2 regions of the Micromonospora sp. NPDC049201 genome follow, and region 1 is predicted to be linked to the other one. Evidence: riboswitches for the same ligand, from Rfam matches in the RefSeq annotation. Region 1 holds a riboswitch; the other holds the start of a gene.
What was found. A riboswitch is a leader RNA that binds a small molecule or an ion and turns the genes downstream of it on or off. The one in region 1 is predicted to bind ZMP and ZTP.
Positions count from the first base shown of each region.

Region 2: linked by a shared signal. The riboswitch ahead of ACZ6O5_RS13835 (bifunctional 5,10-methylenetetrahydrofolate dehydrogenase/5,10-methenyltetrahydrofolate cyclohydrolase) and the one ahead of ACZ6O5_RS02785 (glycine hydroxymethyltransferase) in region 1 are both predicted to bind ZMP and ZTP.

Region 1 covers NZ_JBVJHM010000001.1:690,009-694,946, reverse strand. The annotation lists gene ACZ6O5_RS02795 (S8 family peptidase) at 1-1,141, shown strand, start outside; gene ACZ6O5_RS02790 (hemerythrin domain-containing protein) at 1,250-1,750, shown strand; ZMP/ZTP riboswitch at 1,834-1,923, shown strand; gene ACZ6O5_RS02785 (glycine hydroxymethyltransferase) at 1,942-3,378, shown strand; gene ACZ6O5_RS02780 (hypothetical protein) at 3,530-3,781, opposite strand; gene ACZ6O5_RS02775 (aminotransferase-like domain-containing protein) at 3,851-4,938, opposite strand, start outside.
Region 2 covers NZ_JBVJHM010000005.1:405,151-410,088, reverse strand. The annotation lists gene ACZ6O5_RS13850 (GNAT family N-acetyltransferase) at 1-312, opposite strand, end outside; gene ACZ6O5_RS13845 (sulfite exporter TauE/SafE family protein) at 312-1,088, opposite strand; gene ACZ6O5_RS13840 (endonuclease/exonuclease/phosphatase family protein) at 1,263-2,042, shown strand; partial or broken gene ACZ6O5_RS13835 (bifunctional 5,10-methylenetetrahydrofolate dehydrogenase/5,10-methenyltetrahydrofolate cyclohydrolase) at 2,046-2,937, opposite strand; ZMP/ZTP riboswitch at 2,951-3,032, opposite strand; gene ACZ6O5_RS13830 (hypothetical protein) at 2,997-4,055, opposite strand; gene ACZ6O5_RS13825 (beta family protein) at 4,174-4,938, shown strand, end outside.

The DNA of each region.
Region 1 (4,938 bases):
GCAGGTCGCCGACGCCACCGGCGACCCCACCCGGGAGCCGCTCTACGGCCAGCAGTGGGACATGGACATGATCCACGTCCCGCAGGCCCACGCGGTGACCACCGGCCGCCCGGACGTCGTCGTCGGCGTCCTGGACAGCGGCATCTCCAGCACCCACCCGGACCTGGCGACCCAGATCGCCAAGGACAAGAGCACGTCCTGCGTCGGCGGCGTCACCGACACCACCGAGGCGGCGTGGAACCCGACCAACAGCGACCACGGCACGCACGTGGCCGGCACCATCGCCGCGGCGATCAACGGCGTCGGCGTCACCGGCGTCGCGCCGGGGGTCAAGGTGGCCGCCGTCAAGGTGGTCAACAACGACGGCTACATCTTCCCGGAGGCCGCGGTCTGCGGGTTCCTCTGGGCCGCCGACCACGGGATGCGGCTGACCAACAACAGCTACTACATCGACCCGTGGGAGCTGAACTGCCGCAACGACGCGCGGCAGCGCCCGGTGTGGCAGGCCGTGCAGCGGGCGATCCGCTACTCGCAGTCCAAGGGCGTGCTCAACGTGGCGTCCGCCGGCAACTCGAACTACGACCTCGCTCACAAGATCACCGACACCGGCAGCCCGAACAACGGGACGCCGGAGGAGCGCGAGAACCTGACCAACGCCTGCCTCGACCTGCCGGCCGAGGCGCCCGGCGTGGTGACCGTGGCCGCGGTGGGGCCGACCGGCGCGAAGAGCTACTACTCCTCGTACGGGCAGGGCGTGATCGACGTGACGGCGCCGGGCGGCGACACCCGGTTCCGGACCCAGGGCGCGCGCTCCACGTCGACCGACGGCATCCTGTCGACCACCTTCAACACCGTCACCCGCACCAACGGGTGGGGGTACAAGCAGGGCACGTCGATGTCCGGCCCGCACGCCACCGGCGTCGCGGCGCTGGCGCTGTCGGCGCACCCGGGCATGACCCCGGGCCAGCTGTCGTCGTTCCTGGAGCGCACGGCCACCGCCCAGCCCTGCCCGGCGGGCGTCTACAACCCGGTCCCGCTGATCCCGACGGGCCCGAACGCGTACGACGCGACCTGCTCCGGTGGGGCGCGTAACGGGTTCTACGGCGCCGGCGTCGTCGACGCGTACACCGTGGTGAGGTAACCGACCGCACCCGCGGACCGGGCCCGGCGTGATCGCCGGGCCCGGTCTGTTTGTCCTGGTCGGACGCCGGGTAGGGGGGCCAGATCAGTCGACCTAGGAGGTAATCCGGTGTCCACCGACGCGATCGTCCTGCTCAAGGAGGACCACAAGGAGATCCGCCGCCTGTTCAAGGCGTTCCAGGACGCCGAGGACGGGCCGGCGAGCCGACGCGGGAAGGTCGTCACGCAGATCCTCGAGGCGCTGACGGTGCACACCTACCTGGAGAACGAGGTGATGTACCCGGAGGTCCGCAAGCTGGTCCCGGACGTCGAGGACGACATCCTCGAGTCGTACGAGGAACACCACGTGGCGGACGTGCTCTGCCTCGAACTGCACGCCATGGACGCCGACGACGAGCGGTTCGTGGCCAAGACGACGGTGCTGATGGAGAACGTGCTGCACCACGTCGAGGAGGAGGAGCAGGAGTGGTTCCCGAAGGTGCGCGAGGCGCTCGGCCGGAACCAGCTCCAGGAGATCGGCCAGCGCATGCTGGACCTGCGGCCGACGGCGCCGAAGACGCCGACCGCCCCGAAGGCGCTGAAGAAGGCACGCGACGCCGTGGACGCCTGACGCACCGGTGAGAAGGGGCCCCTTCTCGACGCGAGGCGTTAGGAAGGGGCCCGTCCTTACACCGGGGGCGGGCGGATAGGATCGGCACGGGCCGTGACTGGCGCGTGGAGATGGAGCACCATCGGGGAGCGGCCTCGTCATGAGGACGCATGCCGAGCGCCTGGGCCTTCCGCACGTCACCAGGAGGTCGCATGTCGCACAACGCCGAGTCCACCGCCTTCCGCAGCGCGCTGGAGGTGATCCGCGCCGTCGAGCCGCGGGTGGCGGACGCCATCGGGGCGGAGTTGACCGACCAGCGCGAGTCGCTGAAGTTGATCGCCAGCGAGAACTACGCCTCCCCCGCGACGCTGCTGGCGATGGGCAACTGGTTCAGCGACAAGTACGCCGAGGGCACCGTCGGTCGTCGCTTCTACGCCGGCTGCCAGAACGTCGACACCGTCGAGGCGCTCGCCGCCGAGCACGCCCGGGAGCTGTTCGGGGCCGCCCACGCGTACGTGCAGCCGCACTCCGGCATCGACGCCAACCTGGTCGCCTTCTGGGCGATCCTGGCCGACCGGGTCGAGTCCCCCGCGCTGAAGAAGGCGCAGAAGCGCCACGTCAACGACCTGACCGAGGAGGACTGGTTCGCGCTGCGCCGGGAGTTGGGCGACCAGCGGATGCTCGGCATGTCGCTTGACGCCGGCGGCCACCTCACCCACGGTTTCCGGCCCAACATCTCCGGCAAGATGTTCGACCAGCGCAGCTACGGCACCGACCCGGCCACCGGTCTGATCGACTACGACAAGGTGGCCGAGGCGGCCCGCGAGTTCCGGCCGCTGATCCTGGTCGCCGGCTACTCGGCGTACCCCCGGAAGGTCAACTTCCGGATCATGCGGGAGATCGCCGACGAGGTCGGCGCGACGTTCATGGTCGACATGGCGCACTTCGCCGGCCTGGTCGCCGGCAAGGTCTTCACCGGCGACTTCGACCCGGTGCCGCACGCGCACATCGTCACCACCACCACGCACAAGTCGCTGCGCGGGCCGCGCGGCGGCATGGTGCTCTGCGGCCCGGAGCTGGCCGACCAGGTCGACCGGGGCTGCCCGATGGTGCTCGGCGGCCCGCTGCCGCACGTGATGGCCGCCAAGGCGGTGGCGCTGGCCGAGGCGCGGCGCCCCGACTTCGCCGACTACGCCCAGCGGATCGTGGACAACGCGCAGGCGCTCGCCGACGGCCTGCTGCGCCGGGGCGCGTCGCTGGTCACCGGCGGCACCGACAACCACCTGGTGCTCATCGACGTGTCCGGCTACGGCCTGACCGGCCGGCAGGCCGAGCAGGCGCTGCTGGACTCCGGCATCGTGACGAACCGCAACGCGGTGCCGCAGGACCCGAACGGCGCGTGGTACACCTCCGGCATCCGGATCGGCACGCCGGCGCTGACCACCCGGGGGCTGGGCGCCGCCGAGATGGACGCGACCGCCGAGCTGATGCACACCGTGCTCGACCGCACCAGCCCCGGCACCGGCCCCGACGGCTCCCCGTCCAAGGCGAAGTACGTCCTGGACCCGGCGGTGGCCGAGCAGGTCGGCAAGCAGGCCGCCGACCTGCTCGCCCCGTTCCCCCTCTACCCCGAGGTGACCCTGGCCTGAACCCACCCACCCACCCCCACCCCCCACCCACCGTCATCGAAGTTGATCAAGAAGTTTGCGTCGGCCGGCACGCCGGAACTGACGCAAACTCCTTGATCAACAAAAGGGGGTGGGTGGGGCGGGTGGGGGGCGGGGGGCGGGGGTGGGGGGGTCAGCGCAGGGGGCGCTTGAGGTGGTAGCGGTGCACCTCGGTGCTGCCCTGCACGTTGTTCACGTCCTCGGCGGCGGTGACCAGCTCCCAGCCCTCCCGGCCGACGCGGTTGAGGTGCGCGACCGCGGTGTCGCCGTACGCGGTCACGTCGGTGCGGGACCCGTCCGGCCCGTACCAGACGAACGAGACGTGGAAATTCCGGCCCTGCCCCTGATAGCGGCGGACCAGCAACGCGTACTCCCAGGCAACCATCCGTCCATTATCAACGGACACCGGGTCGCCGGGGAACACGGGTGGTGCCGGAACCACGACCCTGCGGGGTCAGGCCGGCGCGCCCACCGCGGCCGTGGTGTCCGCGACCAGCGCCGCGAGCCGGTCCAGGCCCACGTCGATCTGCGCCGGGGTGACCGCGCTCACCGACAGTCGCAACGCGTTCACCGGCGTGCCGGCGTCGTAGAAGTGCGCCATCGGGGTCCAGAGCACGGCGTACTCCCGGGCGGAGCGGTGCAGCAGCGCGTCGTCGACCGGGAACGGCACGGTGACCACCACGAAGAAACCGCCGGCCGGCACGGTCCAGCCCACCGGCCCGCCGGCCGGGAAGCGGCGGGCCAGGCCGTCGACCAGGTGGCGCAGGTTGCGGGCGTACGCGGCCCGCTCCCGGACGTTCGCGGCGACAAGTGAACAGTCGTGCGCCAGCAGCGCGCCGCCGATCACCGCCTGGCTGATCGGGGACGTGTTCACCGTGACCATGCTCTTGATCTTGGCGAGCTGGTCGGCGAGTGGGCCGACCGTGCCGTCCGCGCCGCCCACCCGCTGGTCGGCGACCACGTAGCCGACCCGCGCGCCGGGCAGCACGGTCTTGGCGAACGAGCCGAGATAGACCACCCGGCGCGCGGTGTCCAACGCCTTGAGCGTGGGACGGCGGTCCACGCCGGCGGCCGGGAACAGGCCGTACGGGTTGTCCTCGATCAGCAGCAGCTCCTCCTCGGCGGCCAGGTCGAGCAGCCGGCGGCGCTGGGCGGTGTCCATGCTGACCCCGGACGGGTTCGCGAAGTCCGGCATCACGTAGCAGGCGCGCGGGCGCAACCCCTCGGCGCGGGCCCGACGCACCCCGGCCCGCAGGTCGGCCAGGTCGACGCCGTCCGGGCCGCCGGCCACCGGACGCACCGGCAGGTCGACCAGGCGGGCCGCGCCGGTCAGCCCGACGTACGTGGGCGCCACCGCGAACAGCACGTCGGCCGGGTCGGCCCGCAACGCGCGCAGCACCAGGAACATCGCCTCCTGGCAGCCGACCGTCACCACGATCGTCTCCGGGTCGACGGTGAGCCCCTCGTCGACGGCGAGGTGGCGGGCGATGAGGTGGTGCACGATGCCCTTGGTCCGGCCGTACTGCAACAGCGTCCGGTCCA
Region 2 (4,938 bases), on a different contig from region 1:
CACCGCGTACCACCGCGCCACCGTCGCCTCCAGACCAGGGGACAGGTGCGCCCACAACCGCGCCGGCAACACCGGCGCCGCCGCCACCAGCAACCCCGACAACGCCGCCACCCGATCCGGCGCCCCGAACGCCAACAACGTCGGCAACTCCACCCCGTGGTACAGCAACACCACCTCGTCACCCGACCGGAACCACGACGTGTACGGCCAGAAGAAATCGTCCAGATCACCCAACTGGTAGGCGTGCAACACCGGATCCCGACCCAACAACCCGGCCAGCACCGCCCGGTCGTGCTCCGCCCGCACCACCATCACCGCACCGCCACCCACTGGTCGTAACCCAACCGCGCCACCAACGCCACCACCACCACCAACAACACCACCCGCACGAACCCCGCACCCCGCCGCAACGCCATCCGCGCGCCCACCACCGCCCCGGCCACGTTGCACACCGCCATCGCCGCCCCCAACAACCACCACACATGCCCCGTCACCCCGAACACCACCAGCGCCCCCAGATTCGTGCCCGCGTTCACCACCTTCGCCATCGCCGACGCGTGCACGAAATCCGCACCCACCAACGCCGTGAACGCCAACACCAGGAACGTGCCCGTACCCGGACCGATCAACCCGTCGTACAACGCCACCCCCAACCCCGCCACCGCCACCGCCACCACCACCCGCCGCCGGGTCCGCCGCGACGGCGACGCCACCACCCCCAACCGCGGCCGGGTCAGCACGAACACCGCCACCGCCACCAACACCACCAACACCACCGGCCGGTACGCCCCCGCCGGCACCGCCCCCGCCAACGCCGCACCCAACCCCGCCGTCACCACCGCCAACCCCGCCGCCGGACCCGCCACCGCCCAGTCCAGCCTCGTCCGCCGCGCATACGTCACCGCCGCCGTCGACGTACCGAAGATCGCCGCCAACTTGTTCGTCCCCAACGCCGTCGCCACCGGCACCCCCGGCGCCGCCAGCAACAACGCCGGCAACAACAGCAACCCGCCACCACCCACCACCGCGTCCACCCACCCGGCCAACGCGGCAGCGGCCAGCAACGTCACCAACGACCCGGCATCCACGGCCGCATTCTGCCCACCCCGCCACCACCCGCGAGCACCCCTGTGGCCAGCCTCACCGCCCCCGACGACGCCGCACCCACAACCCGACCGACGCCACCGCCACGAACACCAGCACCGAACAACACAACAGCTTCACCATCCGACCAGCCTGCCACCACCACGTAGGGTGTGCAGGTGCGCCTGGCCACCTTCAACCTGCTGCACGGCCGCTCCCTCACCGACGGGCTCGTCGACCCCGACCGACTCGCCGCCGCCGTCACCGCCCTCGACGCCGACGTGCTCGCCCTCCAGGAAGTCGACCGCGACCAGACCCGCAGCGGCAAACTCGACCTCACCGCCCTCGCCGCCCGCGCCCTGCACGCCGACCACCACCGCTTCGCCGCCGCCGTCGTCGGCACCCCCGGCGAACACTTCCGCCCCCTCACCCACGACGACGACGGCCACGGCGAACCCCTCTACGGCGTCGGCCTCATCAGCCGCCACCCCGTCCGCTCCTGGCAGGTCACCCGCCTACCCGCCGCACCCGTCCGCTCACCCATCCACATCCCCGGCCACCGCGGCGGACTCGTCCTGCTCCGCGACGAACCCCGCGTCGTCCTCGCCGCCGTCCTCGACACCCCCCACGGCCCACTCACCGTCGCCGCCACCCACCTGTCCTTCGTCCCCGGCTGGAACATGTGGCAACTACGCCGCGTCGTGCGCGCCCTGCGCGCGCTGCCCGCCCCGCGCATCCTGCTCGGCGACCTCAACCTCCCCGCCGGCGCCGCCGCCGCGCTGTCACGCTGGCGCCCCCTGGGCCGACTCCCCACCTACCCGGCCGGACAACCCCGCGTCCAACTCGACCACATCCTCGCCGACCCCCACCACCTCGACCGGCTCCCACCCGTCACCGCCGTCGACACCCCAGCCTCCACCGTCTCCGACCACCGACCCCTCATCGTCGACCTCGGCTGACCCTCACCCCACGCCGGTCTGCCGCTGGGCCGCGCGCACCGCGTTGCGGAACAACATCGCCACCGTCGTCGGACCCACCCCACCCACCCGCGGCGTGATCGCACCCGCCACCCGCGCACACGACTCGTCCACATCCGGCAACAACCGCCGCCCCTCATACCGCACCCCACCCCCGACCACCACCGCGCCCGGGCGCACATGCTCCGGCCGCACGATCCCCGGCACCCCCGCCGCCGCCACCAGGATCTCCGCCCGCCGCGTGTACCGAGGCCAGTCCGCCACCCCCGTGTGCACCACCGTCACCGCCGCGTTCGCCGTCGGCCGCTTCTGCGCCAACAACATCGCCAACGGCCGACCCAACGTCGCACCCCGACCCAACACCACCACCTCCCGGCCCGACACCGGCACCTGGTGGAACGCCAACAACGCCTCGATCCCCGCCGGCGTACACGGCAACGGCCCCGGCAACCCCAACGCCAACCGACCCATGTTCACCGGATGCATGCCGTCGACGTCCTTGTCCGGATCCACCTCGGCGAGGGCCCGGTCGTAGTCCAGACCCCCCCGGAATCGGATGCTGCACCAGCACCCCGTGCACCGCCGAGTCGGCGTTGAAATCCGCCACCACCGCATGCAGATCCGCCTGCGACGCCGACGCCGGCAGGTGCACGTGCGGCGACGCGAACCCCAACGCCGCCGCCTGCCGCTGTTTGATCCGGATATAACCCGCGCTCGCGTCGTCGTCACCCACCAACACCGTCGCCAACGCCGGCGTCACCCCCACCGCACGCAGCTCCGCCACCGACGCGGCCACCTCGTCCAACACCCGCTCCGCCACCGGCCCACCCGGCAACAACCGCGCCGACGAACCCGCAACCACCGAAGAAGAAGACATGCGGCACCTCGCCCGCGGAGGCCCAGGCGGTCGACCCCCACGACGAGCTCCCCGATGGTTCACCCATCCCCGTGCCGCCAGTCGCGTCCCCCACACCCTGCCACAGCGCGCGCCACGATCGCATCCACCACCGACTGCCACCCCGGCAACGACGCCAACACCGCGTCCGCGCGCCGCCGCCGATCCGCCGCCGACACCACCTGAAGATCCGCCAACACCGCCACCAACCCCGGCCGCAACGCCCGCTCCCGCTCCGGCGCCACCACCCCCAACACCGCCAGACACCGCGCGTACGTCACCACCACCCAGAACATCGCCTCCCGGTGCCGCCCCGCCGCCACCAACGCCGCCCCACCGTCGAACACCACCGGCCGCCCCGCCACCGCCAGATCCGCCCCGAACGCGAACCCCTCCCGCGGCATCCGCGCCACCTCGTCGAACACCACCGCCAACCCGGCCAGATGCTCCCGCACCCGCGCCGCGCCCACCCCGCCCCCGTCCACCGCCGCCAGCAGCCGCGGATACCGCACGCCGAACCCGAACCGCGTCAACACCTCCGACGCCCGCACGAACCGCCGTCGCACCGTCGGATCCACCAACCCCGCCACCGCCGGCCACACCGCCAACAGCGACGTCGGGAACACCCACGCCAACACCTGCTCCGCCAGCGGCGCCCCGGCGTCCAACCCCCGCAACCCGTCCTCGATCCGCCGCCGCACCCCCGCGCACCGCCGCCGCACCCACACCGGATCCGCGTACCCCACCGCCACCCGCCGCCGCACCGCCGCCAACCGCCCCGACGGATCCGCGATCACCGCATCGGTACGGAACATCGGCGCGAACACCCACGACCCCAGCACGTCCTCCGGCTCACCCACCTCCGCCCAGGTGACCGAACTGACCTCCAACAACACCCCCCGATGCACGAACTTGCCCACCTTCACGCCGGGGGAGTCCCGCACCAGCAGCACGTCCACGTCCGACCACACCGGCAACTCCGCGTCGCCCGGCAACCCCACCGTCGAGCCACTGAACCACGCCCCCTCGACCGACGGATCCGCCCGCATCCGGTCCCGCACCCAGTCGACCGCCACCGCCCGCGCCGCATCCACCCGCATCCGACCGATCCTGCCACCACCACAACCACCGGCCGCACACCCACAGTTGCCGATCGGACACGAAGCGTGGACCATCGACGACAGTAACTGTCGGTCGGATCGTGTGGGGCGATGCGCAATGGCGGACTACTTCCCGATACTCCACGGCCGCGCCGGCGAGTTCGACGCCCTCGACCACGTCCCCGACGACCTGGCGCCCCACCTCCTCCCCATCTTCGACGTCGCCGCCACCACGCACGGGCCCATCCACGACGCCCACACCTTCAGCCAGCACGCCCGACGCACCGTCCCCCGCGACATGACCATCGCCGTCGACGCCCACCGCCTACCGGACCCCGCCACCGGACTCCGACGACCACTGCCCGACATCGCCGAAGACCTGCACCAGTGGGGCAACCCGATGCTGCCCGTCGCCCACCCCCACGACAGCCCCGCCCGACTGGCCGACATCCGCGACGCCGCCGCCCTGCACGGCCACGGCGCCGTCCTGCGACTCGACCACACCGACGACGACGCCGAAAACCGCGCCAACCGCCTCCTGTCCGCCACCGACCTGCGCGCCGAACACGCCGTCCTGCTCCTCGACGCCGCCCACCTGCGCTCCGAACACGACCTCACCCGAGCCGAACCACTGGTCCGCAAACACCTCTCCTGGACCCAGCGGCACCCCTGGAAAGCCGTCGTCGTCGCCGCCGGAGCAATGCCCCGCAGCATCGCCCACCTACCCCCCAACACCGCCACCCCACTCCGCCGCCTCGACCTCGACCTCTGGCAACGCCTCCACGACCACGACATCCGATTCGCCGACTACGGCATCGCCCACCCCCGACCCGCCACCGGCGGCTGGGGACCACCCCCGAACCTCCGCTACACCGACCACGAC